4 regions of the Streptomyces sp. NPDC104367 genome follow, and region 1 is predicted to be linked to each of the others. Evidence: riboswitches for the same ligand, from Rfam matches in the RefSeq annotation. Region 1 holds a riboswitch; each other region holds the start of a gene.
The links. Region 1 has a riboswitch for S-adenosylmethionine ahead of thrC (threonine synthase). Riboswitches for the same ligand answer to the same signal wherever they lie in the genome.
Positions count from the first base shown of each region.

Region 2: it holds a riboswitch for S-adenosylmethionine, as region 1 does, so the genes downstream of both, ACZ619_RS13725 (ABC transporter substrate-binding protein) here and thrC (threonine synthase) in region 1, are expected to answer to the same signal.
Region 3: it holds a riboswitch for S-adenosylmethionine, as region 1 does, so the genes downstream of both, ACZ619_RS00890 (amino acid ABC transporter permease) here and thrC (threonine synthase) in region 1, are expected to answer to the same signal.
Region 4: it holds a riboswitch for S-adenosylmethionine, as region 1 does, so the genes downstream of both, ACZ619_RS13650 (putative leader peptide) here and thrC (threonine synthase) in region 1, are expected to answer to the same signal.

Region 1 is NZ_JBVJND010000051.1:33,284-39,153, forward strand. It holds gene groL (chaperonin GroEL) at 1-1,447, opposite strand, end outside; gene ACZ619_RS42885 (cold-shock protein) at 1,761-1,967, opposite strand; gene ACZ619_RS42890 (MoaD/ThiS family protein) at 2,481-2,756, opposite strand; gene thrC (threonine synthase) at 2,803-4,086, opposite strand; SAM riboswitch class I at 4,105-4,247, opposite strand; gene ACZ619_RS42900 (glucosyl-3-phosphoglycerate synthase) at 4,405-5,349, shown strand; gene ACZ619_RS42905 (alpha,alpha-trehalose-phosphate synthase (UDP-forming)) at 5,433-5,870, shown strand, end outside.
Region 2 is NZ_JBVJND010000007.1:344,721-350,590, reverse strand. It holds gene ACZ619_RS13735 (O-acetylhomoserine aminocarboxypropyltransferase/cysteine synthase family protein) at 1-886, opposite strand, end outside; gene ACZ619_RS13730 (isopenicillin N synthase family dioxygenase) at 883-1,911, opposite strand; SAM riboswitch class IV at 2,310-2,419, shown strand; gene ACZ619_RS13725 (ABC transporter substrate-binding protein) at 2,679-4,328, shown strand; gene ACZ619_RS13720 (ABC transporter permease) at 4,325-5,407, shown strand; gene ACZ619_RS13715 (ABC transporter permease) at 5,410-5,870, shown strand, end outside.
Region 3 is NZ_JBVJND010000001.1:200,317-206,186, reverse strand. It holds gene ACZ619_RS00900 (putative leader peptide) at 1-88, shown strand, start outside; gene ACZ619_RS00895 (glutathione S-transferase C-terminal domain-containing protein) at 157-1,077, shown strand; SAM riboswitch class IV at 1,097-1,207, shown strand; gene ACZ619_RS00890 (amino acid ABC transporter permease) at 1,596-2,579, shown strand; gene ACZ619_RS00885 (amino acid ABC transporter ATP-binding protein) at 2,576-3,364, shown strand; gene ACZ619_RS00880 (transporter substrate-binding domain-containing protein) at 3,429-4,451, shown strand; gene ACZ619_RS00875 (GNAT family N-acetyltransferase) at 4,499-5,245, shown strand; gene ACZ619_RS00870 (putative leader peptide) at 5,289-5,384, shown strand; gene ACZ619_RS00865 (LLM class flavin-dependent oxidoreductase) at 5,448-5,870, shown strand, end outside.
Region 4 is NZ_JBVJND010000007.1:328,582-334,451, reverse strand. It holds gene ACZ619_RS13665 (LLM class flavin-dependent oxidoreductase) at 1-1,037, opposite strand, end outside; gene thiM (hydroxyethylthiazole kinase) at 1,084-1,863, opposite strand; gene ACZ619_RS13655 (MFS transporter) at 2,228-3,589, opposite strand; SAM riboswitch class IV at 3,995-4,108, shown strand; gene ACZ619_RS13650 (putative leader peptide) at 4,143-4,259, shown strand; gene ACZ619_RS13645 (ABC transporter substrate-binding protein) at 4,490-5,870, shown strand, end outside.

The sequences.
Region 1 (5,870 bases):
CGTACTCACCGGTCGCGGCGTTGAGGCCGTGACCCGGGGTGAGGTTGCGGACCTTCTCCACCACGACGCCGCCCTCGAGACCGGCGTTGACGGCGATCTGCTTCAGCGGGGCCTCCAGGGCGAGCTTCACGGCCTGCGCGCCGGTCGCCTCGTCACCCTCCAGCTCCAGCTTCTCGAAGACCTGGGAGGCCTGGAGCAGGGCCACGCCACCACCGGCGACGATGCCCTCCTCGACGGCCGCCTTGGCGTTGCGCACGGCGTCCTCGATGCGGTGCTTGCGCTCCTTGAGCTCGACCTCGGTCGCGGCACCGGCCTTGATGACGGCGACGCCACCGGCGAGCTTGGCCAGGCGCTCCTGGAGCTTCTCGCGGTCGTAGTCCGAGTCGGACTGCTCGATCTCGGCGCGGATCTGGTTCACGCGGCCCTGCACCTGCTCGGAGGAGCCGGCGCCGTCGACGATGGTGGTCTCGTCCTTGGTGATGACCACCTTGCGGGCCTTGCCCAGCAGGTCGAGGGTCGTGTTCTCCAGCTTGAGACCGACCTCCTCGGAGATGACCTCGCCGCCGGTGAGGATGGCGATGTCGTTCAGCATCGCCTTGCGGCGGTCGCCGAAGCCCGGGGCCTTGACGGCGACGGACTTGAAGGTGCCGCGGATCTTGTTGACGACCAGGGTCGACAGGGCCTCGCCCTCGACGTCCTCGGCGATGATCAGCAGCGGCTTGCCCGACTGCATGACCTTCTCCAGGAGCGGGAGCAGGTCCTTGACGGAGCCGATCTTCGAGTTGGCGATCAGGATGTACGGGTCGTCGAGGGACGCCTCCATACGCTCCATGTCGGTGGCGAAGTACGCCGAGATGTAGCCCTTGTCGAAGCGCATACCCTCGGTGAGCTCCAGCTCCAGACCGAAGGTCTGGGACTCCTCGACGGTGATGACGCCTTCCTTGCCGACCTTGTCCATGGCCTCGGCGATGAGCTCGCCGATCTGGGTGTCGGCGGCGGAGATGGAGGCCGTCGAAGCGATCTGCTCCTTGGTCTCGACATCCTTGGCCTGCTCGAGCAGGGCACCGGAGACGGCCTCGACGGCCTTCTCGATACCGCGCTTGAGGGCCATCGGGTTGGCGCCGGCGGCCACGTTGCGCAGACCCTCGCGGACCAGGGCCTGGGCGAGAACGGTCGCGGTGGTCGTACCGTCACCGGCGACGTCGTCCGTCTTCTTGGCGACTTCCTTGACCAGCTCGGCGCCGATCTTCTCGTACGGGTCCTCGAGCTCGATCTCCTTGGCGATGGACACACCATCGTTGGTGATCGTGGGGGCGCCCCACTTCTTCTCGAGGACGACGTTGCGGCCCTTGGGGCCGAGCGTCACCTTGACGGCGTCCGCGAGCTGGTTCATGCCGCGCTCGAGGCCGCGCCGCGCCTCCTCGTCGAACGCGATGATCTTGGCCATGTGAAGTGGTCCCTCCAGGACTGGGGGTGATTCCTTCGGACCGCGCCCGCGCCCGCGACGGACGGCTCACATGCCTCGTGGTTCCTTCCCCACCCGGCCTGCGGGCCTCACCGACCCGGTCCTTCTTTGTCACTCTCACCTTCAGAGTGCTAACGCCAATGATTAGCACTCGGGGTAGGCGAGTGCAAGCGCCTCCCGGGGATCGGGCCCGCGGAGTCAGCCCCCTCCCGGGCATGCCGAAGGGCTCGTGCCCCGGGAGGCACGAGCCCTTCGAAGTTGTACAGAAGAACGTCGCTGTCAGTCGGCGCGTGCTTCAGCTGGTCGCCAGCCGGACCATGTCCGCCTGCGGCCCCTTCTGGCCCTGCGAGATCTCGAAATCGACTCGCTGACCTTCCTCCAGGGTGCGGTACCCGTCCATCTGGATCGCGCTGTAGTGGACGAAAACATCCGCACCACCGTCGACCGCGATGAAGCCGTACCCCTTCTCCGCGTTGAACCACTTGACGGTGCCCTGAGCCATGCCTAACTCCCCTATTACTGGCCCTTGCACAGATCCACACTTCGCGGATCCGGGTCAGACCTCACCCCCCAATGGTTGGGGGCGTGCGCCGGAACGCGTCGACCGCGGCCGAATGTATCTGCCCAACTGCCGTCTGCAACAGGTCAATCGGACGAGAATTCTGGACGGAAGGGGTCCGGAATGTAGCGAGAATTCGGCGGAATTCAGGGCAAGTCGGGCCCCGTAAAGGCCACAAAAGCCGCATTTAACGCGCACACTTTGGCTACTTCTTGCCGGGCCCGCGGTATCAATACGGGGCCTCCGACCCGGAGATCGGGAGCGCGTTCCCCAACTGTACCGCGCTCAACCACACAGAATTGCCCCCTCCGCTTCTCTCGCGGAGGGGGCAATCGGATGAACACTCGGTGATGGCCGTTACCAAAGGTAATGTTCGGTCATTCGGCCATCACGTCAACCCCCGCCGACCCCACGTCAGGACGGTCAGGGCGGCGTCAGGGCCGCGTCAGGGCTGGGTCAGCCACCGGCGACGGCCGGGATGATGGAGACGCCGGCCCCGGCCGGGGTGGCGGTCTCCAGACCCTGCTCGAATCGCACGTCGTCGTCATTGACGTAAACGTTGACGAACCGGCGCAGCTTGCCCTGGTCGTCGAGAACGCGGGCGGCGATTCCCGTGTGGTTCTTCTCCAGGTCGGCGATGACCTCGCCGAGGTTTCCGCCTTCGGCGCTGACTTCGGCCTGACCACCGGTGTAGGTGCGCAGGATGGTGGGGATGCGAACGGTGACGCTCACGTTATAAACCTCCGGATTAGAGCGGCTGCCTGCTTATTACTGCCGGCTAGGCCAGCCCGGCCTCACGGAACGACTCGAGACTCGGTCGAATAGTCGCCGTGAGTCCGGTACCCGCGACTGCGTCCAGCGTCTTCAGTCCATCGCCCGTGTTGAGTACGACAAGCGACTTCGTCGGATCGATGAGCCCATTCTCAATGAGCTTTTTGGTGACTCCAACCGTCACTCCGCCGGCGGTTTCCGCGAAGATTCCCTCGGTCCGCGCGAGCAGTTCGATCGCCTCCACGACCTGCTCGTCGTTCACGTCCTCCACCGCACCGCCGGTGCGGCGCGCGATGTCGAGAACGTAGGGGCCGTCGGCCGGGTTGCCGATCGCCAGCGACTTGGCGATGGTGTTCGGCTTCTGCGGCCGGACCACGTCGTGGCCCGCCTTGTACGCGGTGGAGACGGGCGAGCAGCCCTCCGCCTGGGCGCCGAAGATCTTGTACGGCTTGTCCTCGACGAGCCCGAGCTTGATCAGCTCCTGGAGGCCCTTGTCGACCTTGGTGAGCTGCGAGCCGGACGCGATCGGGATGACCAGCTGGTCGGGGAGCTGCCAGCCGAGCTGCTCGCAGATCTCGTACGCCAGCGTCTTGGAGCCCTCGGCGTAGTACGGCCGCAGGTTCACGTTGACGAAGCCCCAGCCCTCGCCGGCCGAGTCGCCGATCAGCTCGGAGCAGAAACGGTTCACGTCGTCGTAGTTGCCCTCGATGCCGACGAGCTCGCCGCCGTAGATCGCGGCCATGACGACCTTGCCCTGCTCCAGGTCGTGCGGGATGAACACGCAGGAGCGGAAGCCGGCCCGGGCGGCGGCGGCGCCGACCGCGCCGGCCAGGTTGCCGGTGGAGGAGCAGGAGAGCGTGGTGTAGCCGAAGGCGCGCGCGGCCTCGACGGCCTGGGCGACGACACGGTCCTTGAAGGAGTGCGTCGGGTTGCCGGAGTCGTCCTTCACGTACAGGCCGCCGGTCACCCCCAGCTCCTTGGCCAGGTTGTCGGCCTTGACGAGCTTGGTCCAGCCCGGGTTGATGTTCGGCTTGGTGGCCACGTCGGCGGGGACGGGCAGCAGCGGCGCGTAGCGCCAGATGTTCGAGGGGCCCGCTTCGATCCGCTCGCGGAGCTGCTCGGTGTCGTAGTCCGAGAAGTCGTACGCGATCTCCAGCGGGCCGAAACACTCCTCGCAGGCGAAGTGCGGGCCGAGCGGGACGCGGTGACCGCACTCCCGGCAGGAAAGCGCCGTGGCGGGGCCCAGGTCTACGGTCTTCGGGGAATCGGGTGCAACAGTCTGCGCAGCCATGTGAGGCGAGGCCCTTTCTCCTCATCTTCCTCACGACGCATCTCGCCGTGAGACGGATTTGGCACCTTCCCAAGCCGGGAGCCTCGCTGTGAACACGAGTACCGACTGGAGGGTTGCCGGGGCTTCATCGGGCCGTTTCCCTCTGCCCCTCTGGATGAGCTGTATGTGGTTGTGGGCGCCGGGTGACCCTCCGACATGCGATGGTCATCGGCGTTGTTCAAGACTGTAACCGAAGGCCAGGACAGTTGAGATAGTCGTCCGTACCGCGAGATGGATCACACCTCGCAGTGTGATCGTGACAGTGAGGAGCCGCTGACTGTGCTGGAAGAAGTCGAGCGCTGGCTGGCCACCCGCTCCTGGGCCGTGAACGACCGTCCGCTGCACCGGATACTCGCCGCGAAGCAGCGCACGGGTCAGACCGTCTCCGTCGTGCTGCCCGCGCTCAACGAGGAGGAGACGGTCGGCGACATCGTCGCGATCATCCGTCACGACCTCGTGCGGCAGGCACCGCTCGTCGACGAGATCGTGGTCGTCGACTCGGGTTCCACCGACCGCACGGCGGCGGTGGCCGCCGCGGCGGGCGCGCGGGTCGTCCACCGCGACGAGATCCTCCCGCGCATCCCCGCCGTCCCCGGCAAGGGCGAGGTCCTGTGGCGCTCGCTGCTGGTCACCACCGGGGACATCGTCTGCTTCGTCGACGCCGACCTGAAGGAGTTCTCCTCCGACTTCGTCGCCGGGATCGTCGGCCCGCTGCTGACCGACCCGGACGTGGACCTGGTCAAGGCTATGTACGACCGCCCGCTGGCCGGTGCGGCCGGGCAGGGCGGCCGGGTCACCGAGCTGATGGCCCGCCCGCTGCTGAACATGCACTGGCCGCAGCTGGCCGGATTCGTGCAGCCGCTGGGCGGCGAGTACGCGGCCCGCCGCTCGCTGCTGGAGCAGCTGCCCTTCCCGGTCGGCTACGGCGTGGAGCTGGGCATGCTGGTCGACGCCCTGCACCTGGCCGGCCTGGACGCCCTGGCCCAGGTCGACGTCGGCGTCCGCAAGCACCGCCACCAGGACGGCCAGGCCCTCGGCCGGATGTCCGCGGCGATCTACCGCACGGCCCAGCTGCGGCTGGCCCGCGGCCATCTGATCCGCCCGTCCCTGACCCAGTTCGAGCGGGGCGAGGACGGCTTCGAGCCGCGCACCTACTCCGTCGACACGGAGGAGCGCCCGCCCATGGTGGAGATCGCGGAGTACGCCGAGCGCCGGGTGGCGTGACTTCGACGTGCGGTCCGTATACGGCCGCTCATCGGGCGTAGCAGTACGTTTGAGCGTTTCCGGGCCGGGCTAGGTTGACGCGTATGGCTTCCCCCATCGCTTCCTCCGACGGTGCCGATGTGCTGGTCGCGTCCAACCGCGGCCCGGTCTCGTACGAGCTGCGCCACGACGACCCGGCCGGCGCGCTGCACGCCAGGCGGGGCGGCGGCGGGCTGGTCTCCGGGCTGTCGGCGATCGGCCCCGACGCGAACGCGGTGTGGGTGTGCGCGGCCCTCGGCGACGGCGACCGCGAGGCGGTGCGCCGGGCCGGGGGCGGTCTGCTGCCGGAGGCGGACACCGGCGGGCAGCGGGTCCGGATGCTCGACATCGAAGCGGACGTGTTCTCCGACGCGTACAACGGCATCGCCAACTCGGTCCTGTGGTTCGTGCACCACATGCTGTACCAGACCCCGCTGGAGCCGGTCTTCGACGCGGAGTTCCGGCGGCAGTGGGCGGCGTACGAGGCCTACAACCGCGCCTTC
Region 2 (5,870 bases), on a different contig from region 1:
GCGTCTCCAGTCCCTGGAGCAGCAGGAAGCTGTTGAACGGGGAGACGGCCGGGCCCAGGTCCCGCACCAGCCGGGTGCGCAGCCGCAGCGCGTAGGCGAGGCCGCTGTCGGCGAAGGAGTCCCAGAAGGACAGCCCGTTGTACGTCGGGTCCGGTCCGGTCAGTCCGGGCCAGCGGCCGGGGTCGGCGCCGAAGTCGAAACGCCCGCCGTCCACGACGACGCCGCCGATGGCGGTGCCGTGCCCGGACAGGAACTTGGTGGTGGAGTGCACGACGATGTCGGCGCCGTGGTCGAGGGGCCGCAGCAGGTAGGGGGTGAGCACGGTGTTGTCGACGACGAGCGGGACGCCGGCCTCGTGGGCGACGCGGGAGACCGCCTCGGTGTCGAGGACGTTGCCGCGCGGGTTGCCGAGGGTCTCGCCGAAGAAGGCCTTCGTACGGGGCCGGACGGAGGTGTACCAGGCGCCCAGGTCGTCCGGGTCGTCGACGAAGGTGACGTCGATGCCGAAGTCGGCGAACGTGTGCTCCAGCAGGGTGCGGGTGCCGCCGTACAGGGACGGGGAGGCGACGATGTGGTCGCCCGCGCGGGCCAGGTTGAGCAGGGCGAGGCTGGTCGCGGCCTGGCCGCTGGCCACGGCGACCGCCGCCGAACCGCCCTCCAGGGCCGCGATGCGTTCCTCGGCCACCGCGGTGGTCGGGTTCGACAGCCGGGTGTAGGCGTGGGTGGTGAGGTCGGCGAGTTCGAAGGCCTCGGCGGCGTGCGCGGTGTCGCGGAAGACGTAGCCGGCGGTGGAGTGGACGGGCACGGCCCGCGCGCCGGTGGCCGGGTCGGGGACCGCTCCGGCGTGCACCTGGAGTGTCTCGAAGCCCCGGTCGAGGGTGCTCATCGGACCTCCTCCCGCCTGGCCAGGACGTCGGACCACCAGCGTTCGGCGACTCCCGGATGCGAGCGGAGCCAGCCGACGACCGCGTTCTCGCCGAAGGCGGCGAGCAGCGGGTTGTCGGGGTCGTCGGTGACGCCCCGGCTCAGCGCGGCCAGCTCGGGCGGGAGGTGCAGCGGCTTGACGACCGCGTCGAGGCGCGGGCCGAGGAAGAAGGGGATCGAGTAGCGGTGGACGCCGGATGCGGGGCTGACGACCCGGTGGCGGGTGGCCTTGAGATAGCCCTGGGTGGCGATCTCCAGCATCTCCCCGATGTTGAACACGAACGCGTCGGGCACCGGTACCGCGTCGATCCAGCCGCCGTCCTCGCGCTGCACCTGGAGTCCGCCGACGTCGTCCTGCTGGAGCAGGGCGAGGTAGCCGTAGTCCTTGTGCGCGCCCACCCCCTGGTCGGCGTCCTCCGCGGTGCGCGGCGGGTAGTGCACGATCTTCACATGGACGGCGGCCTCGTCGTCGAACCACTGGTCGAAGTAGCCCTCGTCCTGGCCCAGCGCGGCCGCGAGGGCGCGCAGCACCTCGCGGCTGACCCGCAGCGCCTCCGCCTGCCAGCGCAGCACGGTGTCCCTCAGCTCCGGCAGCGCGGACGGCCACTGGTTGGGGCCGATCAGCCGCAGGTAGTCGGGGTCGTCCGGGCCGGTCGGCACCGCCGCGCGCTCCGGGCCCATGTCGATCTGCTCCCGCCAGTCGGCGCCGCCCGCCGTGTACTCGGTTCCGGTGCGGGTGTAGCCGCGGAACTGGGGCGAGTTGAGGTTCTGGATCTCCAGCCGCCGCTCCTCGGGCAGCGCGAAGAAGGCGCGTGCCACGGTCAGCGCCTCGTCCCGCAGGGCGGCGGGAATCCCGTGTCCGGTGACGTAGAAGAAGCCCACCTCGTGGGCTGCGGACCGGAGTTCGGCGAGGAAGGCGGCACGGTCGGCGTCCGGGGCGCGGAAGCGGGAGATGTCGATGACGGGCAGGGCTGCGGGTGGGGCCATGGGGTTCCTTCGCGGCGGCGGCGAACGGCTGCCTTCCGCGACCCGCGCTGAACGGCGGGCTGTTCGAGGGCAGTCGGGGAGAACGGTCAGGAAGAGGGAGACGAGGTCGCGAGCCGTCGGACGGCGGTCAGCAACAGACCTGGTCGAACTGGTCGGCGCGGCGGCCCGCCCAGAACGGGTCGAGCAGCACGGTGTGCGCCGGGCCGGTGGTCTCCATGGGCGGATGAAAGCACACCCGGGATCGATGCGTCCACCGTCCGCCCCGGTGGGCGGGCCGGGGCCGTCCCGTCGGCGCGCCGTGTGCCCCAGAAGAGGTCGGCCGCCTCGTGGTTCACCCCTGTCACCGGGTTCCGGGCGTGTCTTGACGTCGGAAGATCGGGCGATCTACGGTGAGCGTGAGCTACGAGTTCCGGTGATCAAGCCCTGGCTGGCCGGACGGCAACCCTCGACGCAGTGGGGTGCCCCAGGTGACGGCTCGGCGGATCTTCTCTTTCTGCAAGTGCGTTCGTAGCGGCCCGGGACGGGCCAGAACCCGGGAGGACGGCATGGCGACGGCCTTCATGCCGTGTTCCCGGCGCCATGTCGACCTGCTGCTGGTGTCCAGCTGTCTCTGTACGGGCTGATCCCGCCCTGCGCGGACCGGCGCCACCACCGCCCGTCCGGCTGAGTTCCCCTCCCCCTCTTTCACACGCGATCCCGCACGCCATGGCGCTTCCCCCGTGCCACGGCTGCCTCACGCGCCCCTGACGCGGAAGCGGAGACACCTGATGGCACTGCACAACGGCCCCACCCCCGGCAGACCCCTGCGGTCCGGCCTCGGCGCGACCGCCCTCGGCACGGCGTTCCTGGTGGCGCTCACCGGCTGCACCAGCAGCAAGGACGGCGCCGCCGCGGCGTCCGGCACGTCGATCACCGTGGGTACGACCGACCAGGTCGCCGGCCTCGACCCGGCCGGGGCGTGGGACGCGGGCTCCGGCACCGTCGAGAGCGAGGTCTACGCGACCCTGCTCGCGCAGAAGAACGGCTCCGCGGACGTCTCCCCCGACCTGGCGACCGGTATCGAGCTGACCGGGCCCAAGGAGTACACGGTCACCCTGGCCAAGGGGCTGAAGTTCGCCAACGGCCACGAACTGACCTCCTCTGACGTCAAGTTCAGCTTCGACCGGAACCTGGAGATCGCCGACGAGAACGGCCCGTCGTCCCTGCTGTACAACCTGGCCTCGGTCGCCGCCCCGGACCCGACCACGGTCGTCTTCACCCTCGAGTCGGCCAACGACACGCTGTTCCCGCAGGTGCTGTCCACGGCGGCCGGCTACGTCGTGGACGAGCAGGTGTTCCCCGCCGACAAGATCCTCGACGACCGGGCGATCGTCACGGCCAAGCCGTGGAACGGCCCCTACGGCATCCGGAGTTACGACAAGAACTCGCTGGTGTCCTTCGCCGCGAACGCGCGGTACGAGGGGCGGCTGGGCACCCCGAGGACCAAGAACGTGCAGCTGAAGTACTACACCGACGCCAGCAATCTGAAGCTCGACGTCGAGCAGGGCACGATCGACGCGGTCTACCGCACGCTCACCACCGCCGACCTGGACGACCTCGCCGAGCAGAAGGACATCAAGGTCCACACCGGGTCCGGCAACGGAATCCGCTACATCGTCTTCGACTTCGACACCCAGCCCTACGGGACCAGGACGAAGAACGCCGACAAGAAGAAGGCCCTCGCCGTCCGGCAGGCCGTCGCGGACTCCGTCGACCGGTCCCAGCTCGCCCAGCAGGTGTACAAGAACACCTACCAGCCGCTGTACAGCTCCGTCCCGGACGGCCTGACCGGCGCCGGCCCCTCCTTCAAGTCGCTCTACGGCGACAAGAAGGGCGGGCCCGACACGGCCGCCGCCGCGGCCCGGCTGAAGGCGGCGAAGGTGAGCACCCCGGTCACCCTCAACCTCCAGTACAACAGCGACCACTACGGCTCGTCCTCGGCCGACGAGTACGCGCTGCTCAAGACCCAGCTGGAGGCCACCGGGCTGTTCAAGGTGAACCTGCAGTCCACCGAGTGGACCCAGTACGGCAAGGACCGGATCAAGCACCTCTACCCGCTGTACCAGCTGGGCTGGTACGCCGACTACCTCGACGCGGACAACTACCTCTCCCCCTTCTACTCGGCCAACAGCTGGGTCGCCAACGGCTACGACGACCCGGCCGTACGCGCGCTGATCAAGAAGGAGGAGACCGAGACGGACGCCGCGAAGCGGGCCGAGCTGCTGAAGCGGGCGCAGGACAGGGCCGCCACGCAGGTGCCGCTGCTGCCGCTGCTGCAGGGCTCCACCGCCATCGTCACCCGCGCCGACATCAGCGGCGTGCCGGACGAGCTGGACGCGACGTACCAGTTCCGCTGGGCGGGGCTCGCGAAGAAGTGAGCGCCTCGACACCGGCGGCCCCCGGCGCCGTCGCTACCGCGGCCGACGGCGCCGCCGGGTACGGGCTCGCCCGCTACCTGGTGGTGCGCTTCCTCCTGATCATCCCCACGGTGCTGATCCTGGTCAGCCTGGTCTTCTTCCTGATGCGGCTGACCGGCGACCCGATCACCGCCGCCTTCGGCGACCGCCTCACCCCCGACCAGCTCCAGGCCAAGCTCCACCAGGCGGGCTACGACCGGCCGTTGGCGACGCAGTACCTGGACTACCTGCGCTCGCTGGCGACCGGTGACTTCGGGCGCACGGTCACCGACAACCAGCCGGTGACCCGGGTGCTCGGCACCTACGGCGCCGCGACCGTCGAACTCGCCTGCTACGCCCTGCTGGTGGCCCTCGCCGTCGGCGTCCCGCTGGGCATGGTGGCGGCCGCCCACCGCGACCGGGCGCCGGACGCGGCGCTGCGCCTGTTCGCGATCCTGACCTACGCCACCCCGGTCTTCTTCGTCGGTCTGCTGCTGAAGCTGGTCTTCGCGATCCGGCTGGGCTGGCTGCCCTCGTCGGGCCGGGCCAGCACCGGCGTGCAGCTGTTCCTCCAGGACCGGACCAGCACGACCGGCGTGTACCTGATCGACGCGTTGCGCAGCGGCGACGGTACCGCTGTGGCGGACGTCCTGCGGCACGCGGTGCTCCCCGCGCTGTCCCTGGGCCTGCTGGTGGCCGGCGTCCTGCTCCGGCTGGTCCGCACCAACCTGATCGGCACCCTGTCCGCCGACTACGTCGAGGCCGCCCGCTCCCGGGGCGTGGCACCGCTGCGCCTGGTCACGCACCACGCGACCCGGCCCGCGCTGATCCCCGTCGTCACCGTGCTGGGTCTGCAGGTCGCCGGGCTGCTCGGCGGGGCCGTCCTGACCGAGACCACCTTCGAGTGGAAGGGCCTCGGCTACGAACTCGCCCACTATCTGACGGCCCGTGACTTCCCGGCGGTGCAGGGCATCGTGGCGCTGTTCGCCGTCGTGGTGGCGGTGACGAACTTCGTCGTCGACGTCGTGGCCGCGCTGATCGACCCCCGAGTGAGGTACTGACCATGGCCGTGGTTCTCCTACGACGGCTGCCGACCCGGCTGCGGACGGGCGCGGGAGTGCAGCGGGCCATGCTGCTCACCGGTCTGCTCCTGACGGGCCTGTTCGTTCTCACGGCGCTGCTGGGACCGCTGGCCGCCCCGCACGGATACGCGCAACTGCGTGACGTGAGCGGCCTGTTCGGCTCGCAGCAGCCACCGAGCGGCGCGCACCCGCTGGGCACGACCGTCTCGGGCTACGACGTCCTGTCCCGGACGGTGTGGGGCGCCCGGACGGCGCTGCTGATCATCCTCGCGGCGTTGCTGCTGTCGGTGGTGCCGGGCACCCTGCTCGGGCTGGTCTCCGGCTATCTCGGCGGCAGGACGGACCGGTTGCTGGTGGGGCTGGCGGACGCGCTGTACGCGTTTCCGCCGCTGCTGCTCGCCATCGTCATGTCGATCGTGATCAGCGGTGGCCGTTCCAGCCT
Region 3 (5,870 bases), on a different contig from region 1:
CCGTACGCCGTACCCCGCCCTGCTGCTCACCTCCCGTCTGCACATCGACCTGCAGCGCGTGTGCAGCGCCATCGGCCGCAGACGTTGACCTCCCGCCGCCCACCGACGAACGCTTCCGCCGCGCGTACGTCCGCGCGCCCGCACCCGGGGAGACACATGTCCATCACTCCGCTCGCCGCCCTCCCGTCCGTCCGGACCACCCCCGGCTTCCGGGGCCGCATCGGCCGGGACGCGCGCAGCGGCCACTACGCCGTGCCGCGCCGCTACCGCCTCCACCTGTCCACCGCCTGCCCCGCCGGCCTGCGCATCGCCGTCGGCCACAGCCTGCTGGCCCTCGACGACTGTTGTCCGGTCACCTTCCTGCCCGCCGTCCCGGACCGCCCCGACGGCAGCCACTCGGCCCTGCGTCCGCTGTACGAGGCGAGCGCCCACCACTACACGGGACCGGCCCTGGCCCCGGTGTTCAGCGACGCCTGGTCCGGACGCATCGTCAGCACCCACGGCCCGGACATCCTGCGCGACCTCGACCGCTACTTCGGCGACGGGGTCACCCGGCTCTACCCGTGCGGCACCGAGTCCGAGATCGAGGCCGTCGAACAGCTCTGCGCCGAGGGCATCGAGCGGGCCGCGCAGCGCGCCGGCAGCGAGGGCGGCGACCCGGAGGCGCTGGAGACGCTGCTCGCCACCCTGGCCGTCCTGGAGCGCCGGCTGGCCGATGTGGAGTTCCTGGTCGGCGGTCGACTGACGGCTGCGGACGTGGAGTTGTGGGTCACCCTGGTGCAGCTGGACACCGTGCACCGCAACCACCTGGACGCCTCGGCCGTGCACCGCATCGCCGACCACCCGGTGCTGTGGGCCTACGCCCGGCGGCTGGCCGCGCACCCGGCCTTCGGCGCCCATCTCGACCTCGACGGCATCGCCCGCCGCCACCACGCCCGTTGCCAGGGGCTGGAGGCAGCCGGCGCCGCCGTCCAGATCCTGGACTGGGTGGGACACGCCGCCGACGGTCCCGCAGGTGAGAGCGGTCAGAACCGTTCCGCCAACTGGACAGGCGTTGACATTCCTTCGGGCAACTGAGTTACTTGCGGACAAGAACGGTCAAGAGCGTCAGCGTTCAAGCCCTGGCTTGCTGACCGGCAACCCTCCGATCGCGGTGGGGTGCCCCAGGTGACGACCCGACCGGATGACGTTTCGGTAAGCGCGAGGCCCACGGGCCTGAACAACAGTGACGGGTGACGGACATGTACGCAGCTCCCAGGACGGCCCAGCGCCGCTCCCAGGGCTGCGTACAGCCGTATGCGAGCCCGCTCGTCGTCGACCGCGCCGTCGACCTGCTCCGCGTCAACAGCGCACTGTGTAGCGCGTGTACCGCACCGGGCTGTGCCCGCTGTCGGGTCTGACCGGTCCTTCCGGCCTCCCGGCCCGCACCCAGCAGCACCTCTCCCCGCCGCACACCGCCCGCCCGGTGTGACCTCGTCCGCCCAGTCCCCGCGTCCCGCGCGTCCCCGCGCCCCGTGCCGCGCCGTGCCCGAACACGGCCCGGCCGCGGCCGTCCGCCCGTGGGAGGCGGGTTTCCGACATCGCCGGAGTCCGTCATGAGTGAACCCCCAGGCGCCACCATCGCCGCCCCCGAGGCGCCGAGCACGGCTGATGAACCGTCAAAGTTGCTGACCGCACAGCGAGTTCAGCCGCTGCGCAGGCCGGGGCGGTGGATCGCCACCGCCGTCGTCCTGGTCCTGGTCGCCCAGTTCGCGCACGGACTGGTGACCAACCCGTTCTACCAGTGGGACCGCTGGGCGTACTGGTTCCTGCGCCCGGCCATCCTCGACGGACTGGTCATCACCCTCGAAGTCACCGCCTACAGCGCGGTCCTGGGACTGCTCGGCGGCATCCTGCTGGCCCTGGCCCGGCTGTCCAGGAGCCCGGTGCTGCGCGCGGTCAGCTGGACCTACGTCTGGGCGCTGCGCTCCGTCCCGCTCATCGTGGTACTGCTCTTCCTCTACAACTTCAGTGCCCTGTACAGGACGTTGAGCATCGGCGTCCCCTTCGGACCGGCCTTCTTCTCCTTCGACGAGTCCAAGCTCGCCACCGACATGGCCATCGCGGTCGTCGGCCTCAGCCTCAACGAGGCGGCCTACGCCGCCGAGGTGGTCCGCGGCGGCATCCTCTCCGTGGACCAGGGCCAGCACGAGGCGGCGGCCGCCCTCGGCCTGCCCAAGGGCTACCAGTTCCGCAGGATCGTCTTCCCGCAGGCGCTGCGCTCCATCACCCCGAACTACGTCAACCAGCTCATCGGCCTGATCAAGAGCACCTCGCTGGTCTTCTACGTCTCGCTGCTCGACCTCTTCGGTTCCGCGCAGAGCATGGGCTCGACCTACCCCGGCGACATCGTGCCGCTGCTCCTGGTGGTGACGGTCTGGTACCTGATCCTCACCAGCGTCGTCTCCGTGATCCAGTTCTACGTCGAGCGGTACTACGCCCGGGGCGCCACCCGCGCCCTGCCGCCGACCCCCTTGCAGAAACTGCGGGGCGGCCTCGCCGACCTGCGCGCACGCATCCGCCGGGAGGCCGCCGTATGAGCACCACCGACACCCTGGACACGGCCCCCGCCGGCCTGGAGATCCACGACGTCCACAAGTGGTACGGCGCCCACCGCGTCCTCGACGGCGTCGACCTGACGGTCCGTCCCGGCGAGGTCACCGTCATCCTCGGCCCCTCCGGTTCCGGCAAGTCCACCCTTCTCAGGGTCATCAACCACCTGGAGAAGCCGGAGATCGGCTACGTCAGCGTCAACGACGAACCGATCGGCGTGAAGCGGCAGGGCGAGCGGCTGAAGGAGCTGAGCGAGCGCGCCATCCTGGCCCAGCGCGGCCGGATCGGCTTCGTCTTCCAGAACTTCAACCTCTTCCCGCACCTGACGGTCCTCGACAACGTGGCCGCCGCCCCGGTCGCCACCGGAAAGCTCACCAAGCCCGAGGCCCAGCAGCTGGCCAAGGACCTCCTCGAACGCGTCGGCCTCGGTGAACGCGTCGGAGCCTACCCGCGGCAGCTGTCCGGCGGGCAGCAGCAGCGCGTCGCCATCGCCCGCGCCCTCGCCCTGCGCCCCGGCGTCATCCTCTTCGACGAGCCGACCTCCGCGCTGGACCCCGAACTCGTCGGGGAGGTCCTCTCCGTCATCAAGGACCTGGCCACCAGCGGCACCACGCTCGTCATCGTCACCCACGAGATCGGCTTCGCCCGCGAGATCGCCGACCGGGTCGTCTTCATCGACGGCGGGAAGATCGTCGAACAGGGTCCGCCCTCCGAGGTCCTCGACAAGCCGCAGCACGAGCGGACCAGGGACTTCCTCAGCAAGGTCCTCTGACCCGCCGTACCCCAGACCTCCCCCACGCCACCGCCCTCATCACCCGCAGCGACAAGGAACGGCCATGTCTACCCACATCACCCGACGCAGCCTGATCAGAGGCATCACCGCGGCCACCGCCGTCGCCTCCCTCGCCACCGGGCTCGCCGCCTGCGGGGGCGACAGCGACGCGGCCACCACCGCCGACGCCAAGACCGGCGAGGTCGTCGTCGGACAGGTCTCCAACGGTGCCGCCACCCGGACGGCCATCAAGGTCTCCGAGGTCAAGTCCATCAGCGCCGAGCTGCCGGCTTCCGTGAGGAAGAGCGGCAAGCTCGTCATCGGCGAGGGCGCCCTGCCCGCCGGGCTCCCGCCGCTGGCCTACGTGGGCAGCGACCAGAAGACCCTCACCGGCACCGAGCCCGACCTCGCCCGTCTGGTCGCCGCGGTCCTCGGGCTCGAACCCGAGGTCAAGAACTTCACCTGGGAGAACATGTTCGTCGGCATCGACAGCGGCAAGGTCGACGCCGCCTTCTCCAACGTCACCATCACCGAGGAGCGCAAGAAGAAGTACGAGTTCGCCTCCTACCGCGAGGACAACCTGGCCTTCCTCGTGCCGAAGAAGAGCACCTGGAACTTCGACGGCGACTACGAGAACCTCGCCGGCAAGACGGTCGCCGTCGGGTCCGGCACCAACCAGGAGAAGATCCTCCTGGAGTGGCAGTCGAAGCTCGCCAAGGAGGGCAAGAAGCTCACCGTCAAGTACTTCCAGGACAGCACCAGCACCTTCCTGGCGCTGGACAGCGGCAAGATCGACGCCTCCTTCGGGCCCAACCCCGGCTTCGCGTACCACAACCGGCAGACCGCGGGGAAGCCCAACGCCACCCGCACCGCGGGCACCTACTCCGGCGCCGGCGCCGGCCTCCAGGGCCTGATCGCGGCCACCGCCAAGAAGGACAGCGGCCTCGCCAAGCCGCTCGCGGACGCCATCAACTACCTGATCGAGCACGGGCAGTACGCGAAGTGGCTCAAGGCCTACAACCTCTCCGACGAGGCCGTCACCAAGTCCGAGGTCAACCCGCCCGGCCTGCCCCTCGACAACTCCTGACTCCCCGTCGAGAACACGTCCGCCGGCCCAGAAAGGACTGCGCCTCCGTGACCGTCCAGACCGACATCCGCGGAGGCGGAGCCCCCCTCACCCCCGACACCGCACCCCTCGACAACGCCGTCTGGTCCGCCCTCACCGGCCCGCACGCCCACCTCGCCGAGCGGTTCGGCCGGGCCGCCCGCTACCCCGACGACGTCTACGCCTACGCGGCGCTCGCCGACCCCCGAGACCCCGGCGCCTGGGCCGACCTGCACACGCTCGTCGGACCCGGGGCGACCGTACGGATCAAGCCCGTCGAACAGGCGCCGCCCGGTTGGGAGGTGGCCGGCGGCGGGACGGGCGTCCAGTTCGTGGACACGGGCCTGCGGGCCGAACCCGACCCCGAGGCGGTACGGCTCGGACCGGACGACGTACCCGAGATCCTCGACCTCGTCGCCCGCACCGCACCCGGCCCGTTCCGCACCCGGACCGTCGAGATGGGCGACTACCTGGGCATCCGGCACCGGGGGCGGCTGGTCGCCATGGCCGGGGAGAGGCTGCGACCGCCCGGCTGGACGGAGATCAGCGCCGTCTGCACCGACCCGGACCACCGCGGCCGCGGCCTCGCCACCCGCCTGGTCCGCGCCGTCGCCGCCGGTATCCGCGAGCGCGGGGACACCCCGTTCCTGCACGCCGCCCGGGACAACACGAGGGCCATCCGGCTGTACGAGTCGATCGGCTTCACCCGACGGAAGCTCTCCCCGATCCTGCTGGTCCGCAGCCCGGGAACAACCGGCCGGGCCGGGCTGTTGTGAGTCACGACGAGATGCACGCGGAGCAGGCCGGGAGGTACGGGACGTGACACCTGTCCTCAGCCCCGCCCGCCGTACCGTCCTGCACTCCCGGCCGCACATCGACCTCCAGCGCGTGGCCGGCGCGCTCTGTTGTTCCTGACTGCTTCCTCCGCCGCGCCCCTTCGCCGGCGCGCCCTCGCACGGACCTCAGGAAGGCACCACTGTGTCCTCAACTCCCCTTTCCCACCTGCACCTCGCCGTCGCCCTGGACGGCACCGGCTGGCACCCCGCCTCCTGGCGCGAGCCGGTCGCCCGCCCCGGCGGCCTGTTCACCGCCGGCTACTGGGCCGACCTGGTCGCCGAGGCCGAGCGCGGCCTCGTCGACTTCGTCACCATCGAGGACGGCCTCGGCCTCCAGTCCTCGCACTACGGCGAGCTGGACGGCCGTACCGACCAGGTCCGCGGCCGCCTCGACGCCGTCCTGATCGCGTCCCGTATCGCCCCCCTGTCCAGCCACATCGGCCTGGTGCCGACGGTGATCGCCACCCACACCGAGCCGTTCCACATCTCCAAGGCGATCGCCACCCTCGACTACGTCAGCACCGGCCGCGCCGGGCTGCGGGTCCAGATCTCCGCCCGCCCGCAC
Region 4 (5,870 bases), on a different contig from region 1:
TCCCGGTAGTGGCCCTCGACGCCGACCTCGTCGAGGGAGGGCAGCGGGCCGTCGAGGTCGTACCGGCCGAGGTCCACGTTGACGTGGTAGGCGAGCCGGGACAATCCGGCCTCGGGGTCGACGAGTTCGGTGAACGCCTGGTGCTTGGCGAGGGCGTCGCGCAGGTCGGTGCCCACCACCGTGGTCGCGGCCGGCAGGATCTTGAGCTGTTCCGGGTCCCGGCCCCGGGCGGCGGCCCGGGCCTTGACGTCGGCGTAGAAGGCGACGGCGGACTCCAGCGACTCGTGGCTGCAGAACACGACGTCCGCCCAGCGGGCGGCGAAGTCCCGGCCCGCCGGGGAGGCGCCGGCCTGGATGATCACCGGATAGCCCTGGGGCGGCCGCGGCACGCTCAACGGGCCGCGCACGGCGAAGTGTTCGCCGCGGTGGTCCAGCGAGCGCACGGTCTCGGGGCGGCCGAACACCCCGCTCGCCTTGTCGGCGACGACGGTGTCGTCGGCCCAGCTGTCCCAGAGCCGGGCGGTGACCTCCAGGAACTCCTCGGCGCGGGCGTAGCGCGTGTGCCGGTCGGGCAGCCGGTCCTGGCCGAAGTTCTGTGCCTCGGCGTCCTGGAAGCTGGTGACCACGTTCCAGCCGGCGCGGCCGTCGAGGAGGTGGTCGAGCGTGGCCATCTCACGGGCGACGTGGAAGGGTTCCTGGTAGCCGGTCGAGACGGTGGCGGCGACGCCGAGGTGCCGGGTGGCGGCGGCCATCAGGGTGACGACGGGGACCGGGTCCAGGCGCGGGGTGCCGGTGCCCCAGGTGACCGCCGGGTCGAAGGACTCACCGAGGCTCCTGGGCACCGCGAGGGAGTCCGGCACGAAGGCGAGGTCGAATCCGGCGTCCTCCAGAACCCGGGCGATGTGCGTGTAGTGGGCGGCGGTGAGGAAGCCGTCGCCGGCTTCGGGGTGGCGCCAGCCGACGGTGCCCTGCGGTCCCGCGTTGAGGAAGGCGGCCAGGTGCATGCGCGGGGCGGCGGTCCCCGGGGTGGTGCTCAAGGGGTGCTCCAGGTGTCGTGCGGTGGGGGTGTGCCGGTGGTCGCCGTCACGCGCCCAGCAGGGACAGTTCGTCCAGGAACGCGATCGCGAAGGACCCGGTGCCGGTGGTGCGGGCGCCCGCGCGTTCGGCCGCGGTGGCGAAGGCGACATGGGCGACGGCGGCCGCGGTGAGCGGGTCGGGGACGACGGCCAGGACCCCGGCGATCAGGGCACCGAGGCTGCATCCGGCGCCGGTGACCTGGGTGAGCCGGACGTCGCCGCCGGGGACGGCGACCGTGCGGGTGCCGTCGGTCAGGTAGTCCGTGGGGCCGCTGACCGCGACCACGGCACCGGTCCGACGGGCGAGTTCCTCGACGGCGCCTATCGCGTCCGTGGAGGAGAGGGTGGTCTCGACGCCCTTGCCGGTGCTGTCGCCGCCGCCGAGCGCGACGAGTTCGCTGGCGTTGCCGCGGATCACCGTGGGCCGGTGCTCCAGCAGGGCGGTCACGAACGCGTCGTAGCGGGTGGCGCCCGCGCCGGCCGCGACCGGGTCCAGTACCCAGGGGGTGCCGGCCGTGTGCGCGGTGCGTGCCGCGTCGACGAGGGGCTCGGCGGGGTTGCTGATCAGCGCGGCGGTGTTGATCCACACCCCGCCGGCGCCGGCCGGGAAGACGGTGGGGAAGTCGGCCGCGGCGCCGATCGCCGGTCCGGCGCCGACGGCCAGGAGCACGTTCGCGCTCAGGTTGGCGGCGACGTAGTTGGTCAGTCCGTAGACGAACGGCGAGGCGGACCGGACGGCGGCGATGCCGTCGGCGATCGCGGGGCTCTCCCAGGTGAGTTCTTCCATGGCGCGCTGTCTCCGTGGCTCTTGGATTGGGTCGGCGGAGGCCGACTGCATGCAACTGTATGCAGCGGAGGGAGCGACTCGGCCACCCGCGGGCCGTCATTTCACGGAGCCGCAATGTTCGCGGTCGCGGGCAGTGGGGCGGGCGTTCCGCGGGCCCGTGCGTCACGTGTGGGCGGCGGGCCCGGCGGCTGGCGGCTGGCGGCTGGCGGCTGGCGGCTGGCGGCTGGCGGCTGGCGGCTGGCGGCTGGCGGCTGGCGGCTGGCGGCTGGCGGCACGACAACACCGCGGGCGCGCCTCGGGGCCGGCTCGCGGACCGGATCGCGGACCGGGCGGTCCGGTGGGCCCGGCTGTCAGGGTGTGCCGGTCAGTCCTGGGAGGCTGTGGAGGGTCCCCCGGTGGACGGTTCGCCCGACGGCATGCGGTCGAGGGACGGCGCCCGGACCGTCGCCGTACCGGGCGCGGGGAGCCCGGAACGGCACGGTGCGGACGGGGCCGGGGACGGCGCGGAGCGTGTCGTGCGCGCCAGCCATGCCGCGACGCCGAGCGCGGCCAGCACCGCGACCGCGGCGCCCGCGGCCAGGCCCCAGCGCACCCCCGCGTGCTGGGAGACCCAGCCGATGACGGGTGCGCCGACCGGGCTGCCGCCCATGGAGATCACCGTGTAGACGGCCATCACCCGGCCCCGCATGGCGTCGCTCACCTCCGACTGGACGAAGGCGCTCACCGCCGTGTTCAACGTCATCAGCGTGAAGCCGACGGGCAGCAGCAGCGCGAGGAAGGCGGGGTAGGTGGGCATGACCGCCGCAAGGGCCTGGAAGCCGCCGAAGAGCAGCGCCCCGGCGACGACCGTGCGTACCCGGGGCGAGACACCGCGCGTCGCGGCGACCGTACCGGCGACGGTGCCGACGGCCAGTGCCGTGTTCATCAGCCCGAGTCCCCGGGACCCGACGTCGAAGACGCGCCCGGCGAACAGGGTCAGGGTGGTGGGGAAGTTGACCGCGAAGGTGGCGGCCAGGCCGAAGACGGTGAGCACGCCGACGAGTTCGGGCCGGGCCGCCACATAGCGCAGCCCCTCCGCGCCCGCGCCCGTCCACGGCGGCCGGGTGGCAGGGCGCGGCTCCCGCGTCCCTGGCCGGATCGACAGCAGACCCGCGAGGACGACGGTGAAGGAGACCGCGTTGAGGGCGAAGACCCAGCCGGTTCCGATCGCCCCGATCAGCACACCGGCGACCGCCGGACCGATCAGGCGGGCGGCGTTGAGGGACAGGATGTTGAGGCCCGCGGCCTTCGGGATCAGGGGCCGGCCGACCAGCTCGGTGACGAAGGACAGCCGTGCCGGGTTCTCCACCGTGAACACGCAGCCCAGCGCGAAGGACAGCACGTACAGCAGCCAGAGCGCGGCATGGCCGGAGAACACGATGACCGTCAGGAGCAGTGCCTGCGCCGCGTACAGCGCCTGGGTCCACAGCAGCAGGGTCCGGCGGTCGTGGCGGTCGGCGACGACACCGCCCCACAGGCCGAACAGCAGCACGGGGGCGAACTGGAGCCCGGCGACCCAGCCGAGCGCGGTCCCGCTGTGCGTGAGTGTCAGGACGAACCAGTCCAGGGCGACACCCTGCATGGCGCTGCCGATGTTGGACACCAGGCCTGTGCTCCAGTAGACGCGGTAGTCACGGACCCGCAGCGAGGCGAACACCCCGCTCGGAGCAGTGCTGTTGACGGCCATGCCTCTCATTTCGACGGGGTGCGGGAGGGACGGCTCACGGGGCGCGCGGCAGGGCGCGCCGACACGGAGAGCAGGCCTGCGCGGAGGGCGGGGCCGACGCCGGTGGCGGGCCGTGAAGGGGGCGGGCCGGTGCGCGGGCACGGCGGGATCCGGGCCGGGAGAGCGCCGAGGGGAGCGAGTGGTCAGCGACAGGTCTCGTCGAACTGATCGGCGCGGCGACCCGCCCAGAACGGGTCGAGCGGCACGCCGCGTGCCTGACCTGGGGTCTCCATGGCCGGATCAAAGCACACGGCACCAGGCGCGTCCACCATGTGTCCCGGCACGTGAGACGGCTCCGGCTTCCCGGACAGGGGCCTGCGGTCACGGCATTGACGTACGACAAATCCGATCCGTACGATCGCCGACGGCATTGAGCGTCAGCGTCAAGCCCTGGCTCGCTGACCGGCAACCCTCCCACGCGGTGGGGTGCTCCAGGTGAAAGCCCGGCGGGATCACCGACGACTCCCGCAAGCGCGTGGCCCCGTGACCGGGGCCGGAGACAGGGAGGACCGGCATGCGGCACAGCGACGACCCGGCCTCCTCCCCCGCCGACGCCACGGCGTACTCCCGGCTGTCGCGCCGGCGCCACATCGATCTCAAGCGCTCGACCAGCTGCCTCTGTCAGGTCTGACCGGCCCGCCCGCCGCCGCCTGACCTCCGTCACCGGCCGCGGCACCTTTCGCGCCGCCGTCCCCCTCGTCACCGGTCCCCGGTGACGTCCGCCTGACCCCGTCTGCACAGCGCCCTCCCCGGCCGGTGTCATCCCGGCCGGGGCCGCACGCCCCTGCACCGCACGGCCGTGCCCCGCGCCCCGAAGCCCGGCATCCGCTGCCGGGTGCCACGAGTAGGAGAAACCCCTCCGTGACAGCACTCCCGGTTCTCAGAACCCCCCGTTGGGCGCCCCTGGCCGCGCTCCTGACCACCAGTGTCCTGCTGACCGCGTGCGGGTCCGGCGGCGACGGCTCCGGCGGCACGGACGGCCGGGCGAAGTCCGGCGGCACCCTGACCTTCGCGGTGAGCTCCGACTCCGGCTGCGTGGATCCGCAGCAGGTCGGCAGCAACGACACGATCTACTCGGTACGGCAGACCGTGGACTCGCTGACCGACCAGGACCCGAAGACCGGCAAGATCGTGCCGTGGCTCGCCAAGAGCTGGACGGTCAGCGCCGACGCGACGGCGTTCACCTTCCGGCTGCGGTCGGGCGTCACCTTCAGCGACGGCTCGAAGCTGACGGCGCAGGTGGTCAAGGACAACTTCGACGCGGTGCCGGACCTCGGCGCCCTCGGGACCCTCGCCCAGGGCTATCTCAGCGGGGTGAAGAGCACCACCGTGGTCGACCCGCTCACCGTCAAGGTCACTTTCAAGGAGCCCAACGCCCAGTTCCTGCAAGCCACTTCGACGCACTCGCTGGGCATCGAGTCGTCGGCGAGCGTGAAGCGGTCCCCGCAGCAGAAGTGCAGCGACGGCGTGGTCGGGTCCGGGCCGTTCGTGCTGAAGGGCTATGTGCAGAACCAGTCGATCACCCTGACCAGGCGGACCGGGTACGACTGGGGCTCCTCGCGCTGGTCCAAGAAGGGCGAGGCCTATCTGGACAAGCTGGTGTTCAAGGTCGTGCCGGAGGCGGGAGTGCGGGCCGGCAGCCTGCAGTCCGGGCAGGTGGACGCGATCAGCAGCGTCGGCAGGGCCAACGAGGCGGCGCTCAAGGGCGGCCAGGTGGCCCTCCGGAGCCGGGCCAACCCCGGTGTGGTGTTCGGGCTCGGCCTCAACAACGCCTCCACCCTGCTGAAGGACACGAAGGTGCGGCAGGCGATCCGGGTCGCGGTCGACCGCAAGCAGATCGCCGACACCGTCTTCCCGACCGGCACCCGGCCCGCGACCAGCGTCCTGGCGCACACCACGCCGGACTACACGGACCTCTCCACCGATCTGTCCACCGACACGGCCAAGGCCAAGTCGCTTCTGGACGAGGCCGGTTGGAAGACAGGTGGCGACGGCATCCGTGCGAAGAACGGTAAGAAGCTGAGCCTGACCATCACCTGGTTCCCCAACTCGGCCACCAACCAGCCCGCGCTGGAGCTGGTCCAGCAGCAGCTGAAGGCCGTCGGTGTCGGCGTGGTGCTCAAGCAGCTCCCGGTCACCCAGTTCGCCACGACGCTCCAGTCCGGTGACTTCGACGTGGTGTGGGGCAACGTGACCCGCGCCGACCCGGACATCCTGCGCAGCTCGTTCTCCAGCCGGCTGA